One region of the Streptomyces sp. NBC_01428 genome, then DNA from elsewhere that is predicted to be linked to it. Evidence: riboswitches for the same ligand, from Rfam matches in the RefSeq annotation. Region 1 holds a riboswitch; the other holds the start of a gene.
What was found. A riboswitch is a leader RNA that binds a small molecule or an ion and turns the genes downstream of it on or off. The one in region 1 is predicted to bind thiamine pyrophosphate.
Positions count from the first base shown of each region.

Region 1 (7,950 bases):
TGCTCCTTCGCCGAAGGCGTTGCTGATGTGCACCAGGCCGAAGACGACCGACGAGTAGAGGGCGATCTTGCCCTCGGAGAATCCGGCGCGGCTGAAGACGTGGACGCCGATGCCACGGAACATGAGCTCCTCGCCGACGCCGACGAACACGCCGAGCACCAGCAGGCAGACCACGAGGGAGGCGCTCTGGTCGGCGAGGTGCGCGTAGTTCACACCGATCAGCGCGACGGCGATCATGGAGATCGGCACCCAGCGCACCCAGCGCCGCACCGGCACACGGTAGTGGAGGACCTCGCGCCACCAGCCCAGCCAGGTGACGACGCCGGCGGCGAAGACGATCGACGCCCCGATGGGGATCAGCGCGTTGCGGACGATGGACTCGGCGGTGGGGAACTGGCTGTCGGAGCCGCTGGTGTCCACGCCGACGAGCTGCCCCAGGCCTTGGATGACGCCCGCGTAGACGATCACCACGACCAGGAACCACGGCCAGGACAGATCCCGGCCGGGGTGGTCCCGCGGTGTCGTCTCGACCTTGTCGCTCACGATGTCGCCCTCTCGCCCGGAGACGGTGATCCTCGTCCCGCCGGACACGGTGCGGGGTCGCCGTCTTCACCGGTCACGTTCTCACGGGGCCGCCGCTCCGTCCTCGCGGACCGCCCGCGGCCGAGGGCCCGGGGCACCGTACGAGTGCCTCGCCGCCCGAGTCCGAGTCCGCCGCCCGAGCCCGTGGTCGCGGGAGGGGCGGCGCGCGAACTGGCGCCGGGACGCGCACGGCGCAGCCGGCCGGACGCCCCGGTGAAGGGGTCCGGCCGACTGCGTACCGGCACGTCGGCGGCCGGGTTCAGAGCACCTCGGTCTCTCCCCGCGAGCTCTCCCCCCACAGTGTGTGGAAGCTGCCCTCGCGGTCGGTGCGCCGGTAGGTGTGGGCGCCGAAGAAGTCGCGCTGGCCCTGGGTGAGCGCGGCGGGCAGCCGGTCGGCGCGCAGGGTGTCGTAGTACGACAGGGCGGCGGAGAAGGCGGGCACCGGGACGCCCCTGCGGGTGGCCGTGGCGACGACCTCGCGCCACGGCACCTGCGCGTCCTTGATCTCGGTGGCGAAACCCGCGTCCGAGAGCAGGCTGACCAGGCCCGGATCGACGGCGTAGGCGGCCCGGATCCGGTCGAGGAACGCGGCCCGGACGATGCATCCGCCGCGCCAGATCTTCGCCACCTCACCGAGGTCGATGTCCCAGCCGTACTCCGCGGCGGCGTCCAGGATCATCTTCCAGCCCTGGTCGTAGGCGATCAACTTCGAGGCGTACAGGGCGTGTTCGACCTGGCTGGTGAACCGCTCCGCCTCCGTCGCCGACAGGTCCCAGTGGGTGCCGCCGGGCAGGTCGCGGTAGGCGGCGCGCAGCCCGGCCTGGCTGGAGGCGGCCCGCGCGAAGGTCGCCTGGGCGATGGCGGTGACCGGCGAGCCGAGGTCCAGGGCGGTCTGCACCGTCCAGCGGCCGGTGCCCTTCTGCCCCGCGGCGTCGACCACGACGTCCACGAACGGCTCCCCGGTGGCGGCGTCCTTGTGCGCGAGGACCTCGGCGGTGATCTCGATCAGGTACGAGTCGAGGCGGCCCCTGTTCCAGCGCCGGAAGATCTCCGCGATCTGCGCCGGCGTGTAACCGCCCACCCGGCGGAGCAGGTCGTAGGCCTCGCCGATCAGCTGCATGTCGGCGTACTCGATACCGTTGTGGACCATCTTCACGAAGTGGCCGGCACCGTCCGTGCCGATGTGGGTGGCACAGGGTTCACCGTCCACCTTGGCGCTGATCGTCTCGAACATCGGGCCGAGCGAGGCGTACGACTCCGGTGAACCGCCGGGCATGATGCTCGGCCCGTGCAGGGCACCCTCCTCGCCGCCGGACACCCCGGCGCCGACGAAGTGGATGCCGCGCTCGCGCAGCGACTGCTCACGGCGACGGGTGTCGGTGAAGTGCGCGTTGCCGCCGTCGATGATCATGTCGCCGTCCTCGAGGAGCGGCGCGAACTCGTCGATGACGGCGTCGGTGGCCGCACCCGCCTGCACCATGATCATCAGGCGGCGGGGGCGTTCCAGCGCCGCGACGAACTCCTCGGCCGACTCGGCGGGCACGAAGGCCCCCTCGTGCCCGAACTCCTCGATCAACGCCTTGGTCCGGGCGGGCGTGCGGTTGTGGACGGCGACGGTGTAGCCGTTCCGGGCGAAGTTGCGGGCCAGGTTGCGGCCCATCACGGCGAGCCCTGTGACGCCGATCTGCGCGGTCGCCTTCATGGTGTGCTCCTTGGATCCGGATCTGCGTCCCCGCGTACCTGACGGGCGAGCAGACGACTGTCGCTGTGCCGATCAGTACGCACGGCGGGGGCCGTGATGTTCACCGCGGGGCCCGGCCGGTACAGGACGCCGAGAGTCCGGTACGGGGGTGCGGCCCGACGACCCGTCGCGCGCGGGGGAGCCCGGCTCACTCCCTGCGCGGGGAAGAGACCGGGTTCGAGCGCCCCCGACGGGCGCCCAACACGCGCCAGGCACGCGGGTGTTCACCGTCGGCCCGGGGCGCACGTCACGTCGGAGCCGCTGCCGTCCGGCCGGGTCAGGACCGGTACCGGCGGCCGGTCGGCGAGCCTCACGCGCGGAGGACGCCCGTCACGCGTCCCCGCGCAGCGCCCATCCGTGGTCCACCGGTCCGATGCCCGACCCGAGCGGGAATCCCGCCTCGATCGCCGCGGTCACGTAGTCCTTGGCCCGCCGCACGGCGTCCGGAACCGCCAGACCCTCGGCCAGGCCGACCGCGACGGCCGACGCGAGGGTGCAACCGGTGCCGTGCGTATGCCGGTTGTCGTGGCGGGGCGCGTGCAGCCAGTGCTCCGCCGTCCCGTCGGTGAGCAGGTCGACGGCCTCCCCCGGCAGATGACCGCCCTTCACCAGCACCCAGCGCGGGCCGTACGCGAGGAGGCGGTCGGCGGCCCGCCGCATACCCTCCTCGTCCGTCACCTTCAGACCGGTGAGCTGGGCCACCTCGTCGAGGTTCGGGGTGGCCACCGTCGCGCGCGGCAACAGCCGGTTCCGTACGGCGTCGAGCGCGTCGTCGGCCAGCAGCCGGTGCCCGTGCTTGGAGACACTCACCGGGTCGACGACGACCGGCACTCCCACGTCCGCCAGGAGTTCGGCCACCGTCGTGACGAGGCCGGGCGACGACAGCATGCCCGTCTTGACGGCCTGCACGCCGATGTCGTCGACGACGCTGCGGTACTGGGCGCGCACCGCGTCCTCGGACAACTCCCAAGCCCCCTGCACACCGACGGAGTTCTGCGCGGTCACCGCCGTGAGCACACTCATCCCGTGGGCGCCGAGCGCCAGCATCGTCTTCAGGTCGGCCTGGATTCCGGCGCCTCCACCGGAGTCGGATCCGGCGATCGTCAGAACGCGGGGCGGCGTGGTCATACGAGGTTCCTCTCGGGGTACGGCAAGGAGCGCTACGACCTGCGGGACACCCGGTTCGACGGCCCGAGGTCCTCTGGACACGCCCTAGGCGCGGCGGCGCAGTCGCAGGGGTGTGTAGAGGGCGAGGGCGACGAGGAAGGCCACGTAGTAGGAGAGGTCGGCGCCGTGCAGCGCGTCGGCCACCGGACCCACGTACAGGCCGGTGTCCATGAACGGAACGGCCGCGCCGAACGCGGCGACGAAGGCCAGCAGGGACGGCCACGCGGGGAACCGGCGGGCGGTCTCGACGGCGAGGTCGACGGGGGCACCGGCACGCTCGCGTGCCCGGGCGATCCAGTCGACGACGACGATCGCGACGAACCCGGGGATCCAGTAGCCCACGAACAGCAGGACGTTCTGGAAGCGGGCGGTGGTGTCCGCCGCGTGCATCCACAGCACGAGCGGGAACCCGAGCGCCGCTGCCAGCGCGGCCGCCACCGGCCGCGGGATCCGTACCCCCAGGGTCTGCAGGGCGAGTGAACCGCTGTAGTCGTTCATCGCGTTGCTGCACACCGCCGCCAGCGCGACGGCGAGCAGCCCGAACGCGCCCGCCACCCCGCCGCCCAGCAACTCCTCGACACCCGCGGCCGTCTGGTCGGTCAGCACGGACGCGCCCCACAGACCGAGGGCCTGCACGGCGACGAAGGACACGACGAGTCCGAGCAGAGTGCACCAGAACATCCGCGGCCGGGAGGTGGTGCGCGGCAGATAACGGCTGAAGTCACTGGCGTACGGGGCCCAGGACAGCGACAGGCTGAGCGCGATGGTGCTGGTGAGCACGAACGCCCCCATGTGGTCCGCGCCGGTCGCGGAGCCGGTCGCGGCGGGATGGACCCCGTCCAGCATCCGCCACGCGATCACGGCGAACGCGACCGCGAGGACGAACGTCATGACGATCTGCAGGCGGTGGATGGCCTCGTAGCCGAGGACACCGAGAGCCCCCTGCGCCGCCATCATCACGAGCACGCCGACCCAGAACGGCCAGCCGCACAACCGTGCCAGCGCGTCCCCGCCGAACAGCCCGATCAGCGCGTCCCAGGCCACCGAGGACAGCCACTGGAGCAGCCCGGGGAGCACCACCGCCCGGCCGAACGCGAGCCGTGCGAGCGGGAGTTGACCGGTTCCGGTGAGACCGCCCCAGGTGCTCAGGTAGGCGGTGGGCAGCGCCCCGACCACGGTCCCGAGGACGACGGCCGCGAGGGCGGTGCGGAAGTCCAGACCGAGCGCGATGCCGATGGTGCCGGTGAACACGCCCGTCATCGTCAGGTTGGGGGCGAACCACACGGTGAACAGGCGCCAGGGCCCGCCGTACCGGTTGCTCTCGGGGACCGGCTCGATGCCGTGTCCCTCCACCCGCAGGTCGCCGGGGGCCGCGGGCATCGACCCGTCGAAGACGGCCGGCCGGCTGTCGGCGGGCAGCCCGCCGGAAACATGCGCCAATGGCATGAAAGACATCCCTCCGCCAGTACGAACTGGTTCAGGTTCGACGGGTGTGATCTCAGCCCTCGGACGGGGCACCCCGTGTCCGGTACGACGGACACACTAACCCCATCCCCGCGCTCCTGTGTATGGCGGACCTGCGCTCCTTCCCCCGGCGCCGTTCCCGACAGCTCCGACAACCCCGACAGCCCGGACAGCGCGGACAGCACCGGGCGACCGGCCGACGGATGCCCCGCTCGCGCGCGACGGCCGGGCGGCGCGGGAACCGCCCGTGCCCGCGCCCGCCGCTCCTCCGGCCCCCGGTCGGGCCACCCGCAGCGCGCCGGGCGCCTCCCGTCGGTACTGTCGGAGGTGATCGCCGCCCGCTCTCCGTTCCCGGGTTCCCGGACCCGGGTGGCCGGGCGGAAGGAGGCAGCGCGCCGTGACCGTGATCTCCCTGAAGTCCGCGCAGGTGAACGAGGGACTGACCCTTCCGTACGCCGAAGCCGGGTACCCCAGCGGTACGCCCGTCGTCTTCGTGCACGGTCTCGGCGACTCCTGGTGGTCCTTCGAGCCCCTCCTGCGGCGGCTGCCGCCGTCCTTGCACGGGTACGCGCCCACGCAGCGGGGCCACGGCGACGCCGGCCGCCCGGCCGACGGCTACACTCCCGACGACTTCGCGGCCGACCTGGTGGCCTTCCTCGACGCCGCCGACATCCCGCGCGCCGTACTCGTGGCGGCGTCCACCGGCGGCATACCCGCGCGGATCGTCGCCGGCAGCCATCCCGACCGTATCGCCGGACTCGTCCTGCTCGGTGTCCCCGGGACCCTCGCGGACCACCCCGCGGCCGACGCGTGGCGCAAGAGTCTGGACGGGCTCGCGGACCCCGTGCCCCGCGCGTTCGTCGAGGAGTTCGTCACCGGCGCGACCGCGGCACCGCTCGCCCGCGGATTCGTCGAGACGATGATCGAGGAGGGCCTCAAGCTCCCGGCCCACGTCTGGCAGGAGACCGGGCGCGGTCTCCTCGACGCCGATCTCGGCGCGACCCTCGCGGGCATCCTGGTGCCCACCCTCGTCATCTGGGGCGAACAGGACCGCTTCCTGACCCGCGACGACCAGCGGATCATCCTGGACGCCGTCCACGGAGCCGAGTTCCTCCCGTACGAGAACACGGGCCACGCCGTCCACTGGGAACAGCCGGAACGCGTGGTCGCCGACATCGCGGGCTTCGCCGCACGAATCACCCGCCCCGGTACCACCTGAGGCCCGGTACCATCTGAACCCGGGTCACCCGGGTCACCCGAACTCGCGCCCACCGGAGGCCACTTCGGGGGCGTCGCTGTCCCGGGCGTGCGTGCGGGTACGGGCGCCGGCGGGCACCGCCCGAGTCGGCCGGAGCCGCACCGGCCCGCCCCCGCCGTGTGTGCCCTGAGCAGTGAACCCTTCCCGAACGGGCCCCTCCAGGGCGTGTGCGAGACTGCCGCGATGACCGCAGAAACGATCACCGCGTCCGCCGCGGGCACCTGGACACTGGGCGACCTCACCGTCCACCGCATCGGCTTCGGCGCGATGCGACTGACGGGCAGCGCGGCCTTCCACCACGGGACGCCGAGCGACCGCGACCGCTCGATCGCCGTGCTGCGGCAGGCGGTCGACATGGGCGTGAACCACATCGACACCGCCGCCTTCTACTTCTCCTCGCTGCGCTCCGCGAACGAGCTGATCAACAGCGCGCTGTCGCCGTACGCCGACGACCTGGTCGTCGCCACCAAGGTCGGGCCCTTCCGGGACTACGCGGGGGAGTGGGGCACCTCGGCCCGCCCCGACCAACTCCGCGCCCACGTCGAGGAGAACCTGCGGCAGCTCGGCCGCGACCACCTGGACCTGGTGTACCTCCGCCGCATGCGACAGGACTCCATCGCCGAGCACTTCGGGGCGCTCGCCGAACTGCGCGACGCCGGGATGATCCGACACCTCGGCATCTCCGACGTCGGCGTCGCCCACCTCGACGAGGCCCGCGCCATCGCCCCCGTGGTGTCCGTGCAGAACCGGTACGGACTCGGCGGCACCTCGCCGGAGAACGACGCCCTCCTGCGGGCCTGCGGCGAACTCGGCATCGCCTTCGTCCCGTTCTACGCCATCGCGGGCAAGGGCGGCGAGCTGGGCCGGAAGGCCGACGCGACGGACGCCGAGGTGCGCGCCGTCGCCGCGGCGCACGACGCAACCCCCGCACAGATCCGCATCGCCTGGACCCTCCGGCAGGGACCGAACGTGCTCGCCATCCCCGGCACGGGCAATCCGGACCACCTGGCCGAGAACATCGCGGCGGGCGCGCTGCGCCTGACGGACGCGGAACTCGCCCGTCTCGACGCGTCGCAGGCCGAGGCCTGAGGCCGGGCTCCTGTCCCCGCCCCCGCACACGGACGCGGGGACGAGGACGCTGGGGCGGCGCCCGAAGGCTCGCGGAGTCGGTCGACTCAGCCGGCGGAGGCCCTCAGGGGATTGTGGTCCGAGAGGTTCGTGTACGTGGAGTCGGTGCCCCAACTGGACACCGTCCAGGGCGCGCACTGCTCCTTGACGACCTCGTTCGCCCATCCGGCGGGGCGTGCGTGCCCCGTGCGGTGGAGGACGTAGTCCAGGTCCTCGCGGGGGTCGTCCGGGTACCGGTCGAGGGCGATCGAGTTCTGCAGGGTGTCGAAGGAGTACGGGTGGCCGGTCCGCGCGTCCGCGCCCACCAGGTCCGCGTCCGCGAGCATCGAGGCGTACTCGGGACTCCGTGAGTCGACGTTCATGTCGCCCGCCACCAGCACCTGTTCGTCCGCCGGAATGTTCTTGGCGTCCAGGAAGGCGTCGATCGCCTTGAACTGGCGGCTGCGCATCGACGCCGCCTCCCCCGCGGCGCATCCGGAGTCCGTCGACTGCGCGTGCGTGCCGATCACGTGCACCTTGGTCCCGTTCACGTTCAACACCACATAGGCGAAGCCCTTGTTGGACCACCAGTCGGAGCCGCACGCGTCCTTGTAGACGTACTGCTCCTTGC
Region 1 is NZ_CP109499.1:8,163,410-8,171,359, forward strand. Features, by position in the region: gene OG406_RS35585 (CPBP family intramembrane glutamic endopeptidase) at 1-543, opposite strand, end outside; gene gndA (NADP-dependent phosphogluconate dehydrogenase) at 842-2,284, opposite strand; gene thiD (bifunctional hydroxymethylpyrimidine kinase/phosphomethylpyrimidine kinase) at 2,654-3,451, opposite strand; gene OG406_RS35600 (purine-cytosine permease family protein) at 3,536-4,936, opposite strand; TPP riboswitch at 4,928-5,022, opposite strand; gene OG406_RS35605 (alpha/beta fold hydrolase) at 5,352-6,173, shown strand; gene OG406_RS35610 (aldo/keto reductase) at 6,396-7,301, shown strand; gene sph (sphingomyelin phosphodiesterase) at 7,388-7,950, opposite strand, start outside.

Region 2 (7,950 bases), 1.5 Mb from region 1:
CATCTCGGGGAAGGCCGCCACCCCGACGCAGAAATCGCCCGACTCCTTGATGAGGCGCACCAGTTCGGCGGCGTAGGTCAGGCCTTTGGGGTGCGGCACCCAGTCGCCCATGGGGTCGCCCGGCGGGTCGCCGCGCACGGCCAGCATGTTGCGGATGCCCGCGTCCGCGTACTGCCCGATGATGTTGCGCAGTTCCGCGACCGAGTGGTTGACGGCGGTCAGGTGGGCGACCGGGGTGAGCGTCGTGTCGAGCACGATCTGCTCGGTCTCCTTGACCGTGCCGGCCCGGGTGGAGCCGCCTGCCCCGTAGGTCACCGAGACGAAGTCGGGCGCCACGGCCTCGACCCGTCGCAGGGCGTTCCACAGGTTCCGCTCACCCTTCGGGGTCTTGGGCGCGGAGAACTCGAACGAGCATGTCTGTTTGCCGGTCGCGAGCATGTCGCGCACGGTGCGTGCGCGATCAGTCCTGGTGGAAGCAGATCCGAGGGCCATACTCGCAGGTTAGTCAGAGGGTGCCTCTCCCCCAACCGAACCGCTGCCATTTGTCCCATCTGCCGGTTTCTTGTCCACCCCTCGGACAAGGGGGCTGGTCTCGGCCTGCGGGGGCGTCCGTTCCCGGCCGCGACGACCCCGGGGCCGCTGGGGCTCCGCCCCTCGGGGTCATGCCTGGCGCAGCCGCTTCGCGAACTCGGACGCCGCGGCGCCCGGGTCGTCCGCCTCGGTGATCGCACGGACGACGACGACGCGGCGGGCGCCCGCTTCGAGCACCTCGTCGAGGCGGCCGAGGTCGATGCCGCCGATCGCGAACCAGGGGCGGTCGGTGCCGAGGGCGGCGGTGTGCCGGACCAGGTCGAGGCCGGGTGCGTGCCGGCCGGGCTTGGTGGGGGTGGGCCAGCAGGGGCCGGTGCAGAAGTAGTCCACGCCGTCCTGGACGGCGGCGGCCTCGGCCTCCGCGCCGGAGTGCGTGGAGCGGCCGATCAGCACCTCGTCGCCGAGGATGGCGCGGGCCGCGGGGACCGGCAGGTCGCCCTGGCCCAGGTGCAGCACGTCGGCGCCGACGGCGTGTGCCACGTCGGCCCGGTCGTTGACCGCGAGGAGCTTGCCGTGGCGGGCGCACGCGTCCGCGAGGATCCGGAGGTGCTCCAGCTCCTCCGCGGCCTCCATGCCCTTGTCGCGCAGCTGCACGATGTCGACCCCGCTCGCGAGGACCGTGTCGAGGAAGTCGGCGAGGTCTCCCTGGCGCCTGCGGGCGTCGGTGCAGAGGTAGACGCGGGCGTCGGCGAGCCGGGCGCGGGCGGAAGTGGCGGCTGCTGCGGGCATGCGTGGATCCCCCGGGGTCGGTGCGCGGGGAGGCATGACGGCCGGGTTCGTCCCGGGCCGCCGCGCTCTCCCCGCGCCGGACTGTCTCGTTTCAGGTCAGACGGCGAGCGCCTGGGCGCGGCGCTTCACCTCCGTGCCGCGATTCTCGCTCAGAGCCTGCGCGGGGGTACCGGGCAGGGTCGCGTCGGGGGTGAAGAGCCATTCGAGGGCCTCTTCGTCGGAGAAGCCGTCGTCCCTCAGGAGCGTCAGGGTGCCGGACAGGCCCTTGACGACCTTCTGCTCGTCCACGTCGATGAAGGCGGCGGGGACGTGCAGCGCGCGGTTCTCACCACGGCGTACGGCGATCAGCTGGCCGTCCTTGACCAGCTGCCGGACGCGGGTCACCTCGACGCCGAACTGTTCGGCGATGTCGGGGAGGGTGAGCCAGGCGGGGACGAGAGCATCGATCTTTGCGTCAATCTCGGTCACGGGACAAGCCTGCCATCCCGGACCGACAGTCGGAAGCCGAGGGCGTCCGACCTGGGGCGACGGCCCGTGTCCCGGCCCTAGACCGTGGCGGTCTTCAGCGGCCTCGACGGGTCCGCGAGCAGCAGCGGATCCATGCGGGCGCCCGCCTCGATGAGCCGGCGGCCCTGCGCGAGATCCCTCGGGCGGCCCACCGCCAGGAGGGCGACCAGGCGTGTCTCGCGGAGCCAGCACACCGACCAGGCGGTGCCCGAGGGGTCGCCGCGCCACACCAGGGTGTCGTCGGGGGTGTGGTGGCCGACGTACTGCACGAAGCGGCCGAACTGCTCGGACCAGAAGTACGGCACCGGGTCGTAGGCGGCGGGCGTCTCGCCGACGATGTTCGCGGCGACGGTTCGGGGTCCCTGGAGCGCGTTGTCCCAGTGGTGGACGAGGAGGCGGTCCTCGTAGCGCCCCGACGGGAAGGAGGCGCAGTCCCCGACGGCGTAGACGTCCGGCAGCGAGGTGCGCAGGTGGTCGTCGGCGAGGATCTCCCGGTCGGCGCCGAGCGTGATGCCGGAGGCGGCGATCCACCCGGTCGCGGGCCGCGCCCCGATGCCGACGACCACGGCGCCGGCCGGCACCCGGGAACCGTCGTCCAGGACCACGGCGCCGGGCTCGACGCGCTCCACGCGCGTGTGCGTGCGCAGCGTGGCGCCGCTGTCCGCGTACCAGGCGGCCATCGGCGCGGCCACCTCGGCGGGCAGCGCGGCGGCGAGCGGCCGGTCGGCGGCCTCGACGACCGTGACCGCGCAGCCGGCCTCGCGGGCGGCGGTGGCGAACTCGGCGCCGATCCAGCCGGCGCCGACGACCACGATGTCGTGCTGCTGGAGCAGGACCGGCCGCAGCCGGTCGGCGTCGTCCAGCGTGCGCAGCAGATGCACCCCCGGCACGCCCTCGGCGCCGGGAAGCCGGATCGGTTCGGCGCCGGTGGCGACGACCAGGACGTCGTACGGGACGGGTCCGCCGGCCGTGTCGAGTTCATGGTCCCCGGCGCGCACGCCGAGGGCCTCCAGGCCGAGCCGCAGGTCGATGTCGAGGGCCTCGAAGTCGACGTCGAAGGCGGAGCCCTCGGCCTTGCCGAGCAGGACGGCCTTGGACAGCGGTGGCCGGTCGTACGGCTGATGGGGCTCCGCGCCGATCAGCGTGACGGTTCCCGTGAAGCCCTGTTCGCGCAGGGCGACCGCCGTCTGCACCCCGGCCATGCCCGCGCCCACCACGACGACCCGCCGTGCGGGGGACCCCTGCGCCTTCGCCTGCGTCTGCTCGCTCACCTGATCACCATAGACACCTGACAATTCGTCAGTCAGCGGACGTGCTCGGTGATCTGCTGCACAGCGGCCGTCTCCGGGACCTCTTCGACGACGCTGGTGCCCGACCCGGCCTGCGACTCCCAGGCCCAGGTCTCCACCAGCCGCACCCGGCCGTCGGACAGTTCGGTCACCAGCGACACGCAGTGCCCGGACGAGGTGGTGCCGTCGGTCTTGAGCTGGACGTAGCGGAAGTCGAGGCGGTCGCCCTCGCGGGTCCCGACGAGGTGTCCGCGGACGACGTCGCCGCCCGTGTAGTCGGCCCAGACCGTGCCGTCCTGCTCCCGGTAGGCGAAGCGGGTGCGGGTGCCCACCTGGCCCGGTGCCTGGTCGGCGACCGGGGCGAGGACGAGGCCGTCGAGCGAGCGTGCCATGGGCGGAGGCTCCCTTACCGAGTCGGGGGAGGGCGGGCTAGGGTGGCCACCGTAAAGCACTCGCGGGAGCCCGTACGCAACGGGCTGAGAGGGAGGCTGGGCGGCCTCCGACCGTACGAACCTGATCCGGGTCATGCCGGCGAAGGGAGGGGCTGGACGCCCATGTCGCCTGCACGTTCGTCCGACGTCCTCGTCATCGGGGGCGGGATCATCGGTCTGGTCACGGCCTGGCGGGCCGCGCAGCGCGGGTTCACCACCGCGCTCGTCGACCCCGAGCCGGGTGGCGGGGCCGCTCAGGTCGCGGCGGGGATGCTCGCGGCCGTCACCGAGCTGCACTACGGCGAGGAGACCCTGCTCGGCCTCAACCTCGCCTCCGCGCGCCGCTATCCGGACTTCGCCGCCGAACTCACCGAGGCGACCGGCCAGGACCTGGGCTATCGCCGGTGCGGCACGCTGGCCGTCGCGCTGGACGCCGACGACCGCGCCCACCTGCGGGAACTGCACGCGCTGCAGAGCCGTTCGGGGCTCGACTCGGAGTGGCTGACCGGCCGGGAGTGCCGTCGCCTCGAACCGATGCTCGCCCCCGGGGTGCGCGGCGGCCTGCGGGTCGACGGCGACCACCAGATCGACCCGCGACGCCTCGCGGCGGCCCTGCTCACGGCCTGCGAGCGGGCCGGGGTGAGCATCCACCGGACCTGGGCGGAACGTCTGACGGTCGTCCGTGACCGGGCCGCCGGAGTGGTCACCTCGGACGGCACCGAACGCGGCGCCGGCCAGGTGGTGCTGGCCGGGGGCAGTCTCAGCGGGCAGCTGGCCGGTGTCCCCGACGACGTCCTGCCGCCGGTGCGCCCGGTGAAGGGGCAGGTGCTGCGGCTGACCGTGCCGCAGCGGTACGCGCCGTTCCTGAACCGCACCGTGCGGGCCGTGGTGCGCGGCGGCCACCTGTACCTGGTGCCGCGCGAGAACGGCGAACTCGTCGTGGGCGCGACCAGCGAGGAGCTCGGCTGGGACACCACGGTGACGGCGGGCGGCGTGTACGAGCTGCTGCGCGACGCCCACGAGCTGGTGCCCGGGATCACCGAGCTGCCGCTCACCGAGACCCGCGCGGGACTGCGCCCCGGCTCCCCCGACAACGCGCCGCTGCTCGGCCCGACCGCGCTGGACGGGCTGCTGCTGGCCACCGGGCACTTCCGCAACGGGGTGCTCCTCACGCCGGTCACCGGTGACGCCATGGCGCACGTCCTGACCACCGGCGAACTCCCCGACGAAGCCCGCCCCTTCAGCCCGCGGCGCTTCGCCGCCACCGCCTTCACGGAGCAGCCCGCATGAACATCGTCGTCAACGGAGAGCGGCGGCGGATCACCGCCGGAACCGCTCTCGACACCCTCGTCGCGACGCTCACGCCGGCACCGTCGGGGGTGGCGGCCGCCCTGAACGAGACCGTCGTCCCGCGCGGGCAGTGGTCGTCCACCGCGCTGGCCGAGGGCGACCGCGTCGAGGTCCTCACCGCCGTACAAGGAGGCTGAACCATGGCCGACGACCCCTTCGTCCTCGGGGGCACGACCTACGGCTCCCGGCTGATCATGGGCACCGGCGGGGCGCCCAGCCTCGACGTCCTGGAGCGCTCCCTCGTGGCGTCCGGCACGGAGCTGACGACGGTCGCGATGCGGCGCGTGGACGCCTCCGTGCACGGCTCGGTCCTGTCGGTGCTCGACCGCCTCGGCATCCGGGTCCTGCCGAACACGGCCGGCTGCTACACCGCGGGCGAGGCCGTCCTGACGGCCCGCCTCGCGCGCGAGGCGCTCGGCACCGACCTGGTCAAGCTGGAGGTCATCGCCGACGAGCGCACCCTGCTGCCCGATCCGGTGGAGCTGCTGGACGCGGCGGAGACGCTGGTCGACGACGGCTTCACCGTGCTGCCGTACACGAACGACGACCCGGTCCTCGCGCGCAAACTGGAGGACGTCGGCTGCGCCGCGGTCATGCCGCTCGGCTCGCCCATCGGGTCGGGGCTCGGCATCCGCAACCCGCACAACTTCCAGCTGATCGTCGAGCACGCGCGCGTGCCGGTGATCCTGGACGCCGGGGCCGGTACGGCGTCGGACGCGGCGCTCGCGATGGAACTGGGCTGCGCTGGGGTGATGCTCGCCTCGGCGGTGACCCGCGCGCAGGAGCCGGTGCTGATGGCCGAGGCCATGCGGCACGCGGTGGAGGGCGGACGCCTGGCGCGGCGGGCCGGCCGCATCCCGCGCCGGCACTTCGCCTCGGCGTCCTCCCCCACCGACGGCATGGCGGCCCTGGACCCGGAGCGTCCCGCGTTCTGACCTCCGGGACATGCGCGCACCCGCTCCCTCGGCGGGGACGCCGCCCGGTGCGCACCATGTGATGTGTGCCTCGGCGCGGCGGGTCACGGGCCCGCCGGAGCGGACACGCGCGGGCCGGACGCCTGTGCGAGAGCGGGGTCCCGGTGCGCGCGGTGCGCGTCACAGGTCGGTCGCAGTCATGCCCCGGTATCGGCCGAACGGGGCGGTCCGCCGGTGGTGGCTCGTAGACTCACCTGCGTGGATACGACCCTTCAGGACCCCCTTGTCGGACACGTGCTCGACGGCCGCTACCGCGTCGACGCGCGCATCGCGGTCGGCGGGATGGCCACGGTCTACCGGGCCCTGGACATCCGCCTCGACCGCGTGGTCGCGCTCAAGGTGATGCACCCGGCGCTGGCCATGGACGGTTCGTTCGTCGACCGGTTCATCCGCGAGGCCAAGTCGGTGGCCCGGCTGGCGCACCCCAACGTGGTGCAGGTCTTCGACCAGGGGACCGACGGGTCGTACGTCTACCTGGCGATGGAGTACATCGCCGGCTGCACCCTGCGGGACGTGCTGCGCGACCGCGGCGCGCTCCAGCCGAGGGCCGCGCTCGACATCCTGGAACCGGTACTCGCCGCGCTCGGCGCCGCGCACCGCGCCGGGTTCGTGCACCGCGACATGAAGCCGGAGAACGTCCTGATAGGGGACGACGGCCGGGTCAAGGTCGCGGACTTCGGTCTGGTGCGCGGGATCGACACGGTGACGAGCACGACGGGCGCCGTCCTCGGCACCGTCTCGTACCTGGCACCGGAGCAGATCGAGCACGGCACCGCCGACCCCCGCGTCGACGTCTACGCCTGCGGGATCGTCCTCCACGAGATGCTCACCGGCGCCAAGCCGCACACCGGGGACTCCCCCGCCCAGGTCTTCTACCAGCACCTCAACGCGGACGTGCCGCCGCCGTCGGCCCGGGTACCGGGGATGGCGTACGAGCTGGACGAGCTGGTCACCACCTCCACCGCCCGCAATCCGGAGGTGCGCCCGGCCGACGCCGTGGCGCTGCTGGGGCGGGTCCTCGAAGCGCGCGCCGCCCTCACCGCCGACCAGCTCGACGCCGTACCGCCGGGCGCGCTCGCCGTGGGCCACGACAACGCCCACGACCGTACGAGCGTGATCCCGCGCTCGCTGTCCATGCAGCGCCCGCTGCCGGTGAACGAGGACGAGGGCCACGGCGTCAACCGGACCAGCCGGTTCGAGAGCACCGGCTACCTCCAGGCCCCGCCCGAGGCACCCTCGCGGCCTGCACGCACGCGTCCGCGGCGGGGCATGCTGTTCGTCGTCGCCGCCCTCGTGCTGGTGCTCGGCCTGGGCGCCGGTGTCTGGTACATCAACTCCGGCCAGTTCACGAAGGTCCCGCCCGTCCTGACGCAGACCGAGGGGCAGGCCAGGGACCATCTCAAGGACGCCGGGCTGGACGTCAAGCGGGTCGAGCACGCCTACAGCGACACCGTGAAGCGGGGCAGCGTCATCAGCACCGACCCCGGGGTCGGTGAGCGGATCCGTGACAACGACGCGGTGACGCTGACCGTGTCGGACGGGCCGAAGACGGTGAAGGTGCCCGATCTGTCGGGCGTCGCGCTGGCCAAGGCGCGGGCTCAGCTCAAGGACGCCGGGCTCGCCGCGGGCATGGTCACCCGGGATTTCAGTGAGGACGTCCCCCGGGGTTCCGTGATCAGCACGGACCCGGACACGGGCACCTCGCGGCACGCCGGTTCGGCGATCGCGCTCGTGGTCAGCAAGGGCAGCCCGGTGGAGGTGCCCGACGTCACCGGCTCGTCCGTCGAGGACGCCAGGGCGGAGCTGGAGGACGCCGGCCTGAAGGTGAAGATCGCCACGCAGCAGGTCAACTCCGAGTTCGACAAGGGCCAGGTCGCCCAGCAGTCGCCGAACCCGGAGCACGAGGCCGCCACCGGCGACACGGTGACGCTGACGGTCTCCAAGGGGCCCGAGATGATCGAGGTCCCCGACGTCGTGGGCGACAGCGTGAACGACGCGACGCAGAAGCTGAAGGACGCCGGATTCGAGGTCGACGAGGACCGCGGCCTCCTGGGACTCTTCGGCGACACGGTCAAGAAA
Region 2 is NZ_CP109499.1:6,652,031-6,659,980, reverse strand. Features, by position in the region: gene metF (methylenetetrahydrofolate reductase [NAD(P)H]) at 1-492, opposite strand, end outside; gene thiE (thiamine phosphate synthase) at 661-1,320, opposite strand; gene OG406_RS28800 (Rv2175c family DNA-binding protein) at 1,417-1,788, opposite strand; gene OG406_RS28795 (NAD(P)/FAD-dependent oxidoreductase) at 1,866-3,098, opposite strand; gene OG406_RS28790 (hypothetical protein) at 3,131-3,508, opposite strand; TPP riboswitch at 3,561-3,673, shown strand; gene thiO (glycine oxidase ThiO) at 3,671-4,837, shown strand; gene thiS (sulfur carrier protein ThiS) at 4,834-5,034, shown strand; gene OG406_RS28775 (thiazole synthase) at 5,038-5,832, shown strand; gene pknB (Stk1 family PASTA domain-containing Ser/Thr kinase) at 6,070-7,950, shown strand, end outside.
Region 2: another riboswitch for thiamine pyrophosphate. It lies ahead of thiO (glycine oxidase ThiO); the one in region 1 lies ahead of OG406_RS35600 (purine-cytosine permease family protein).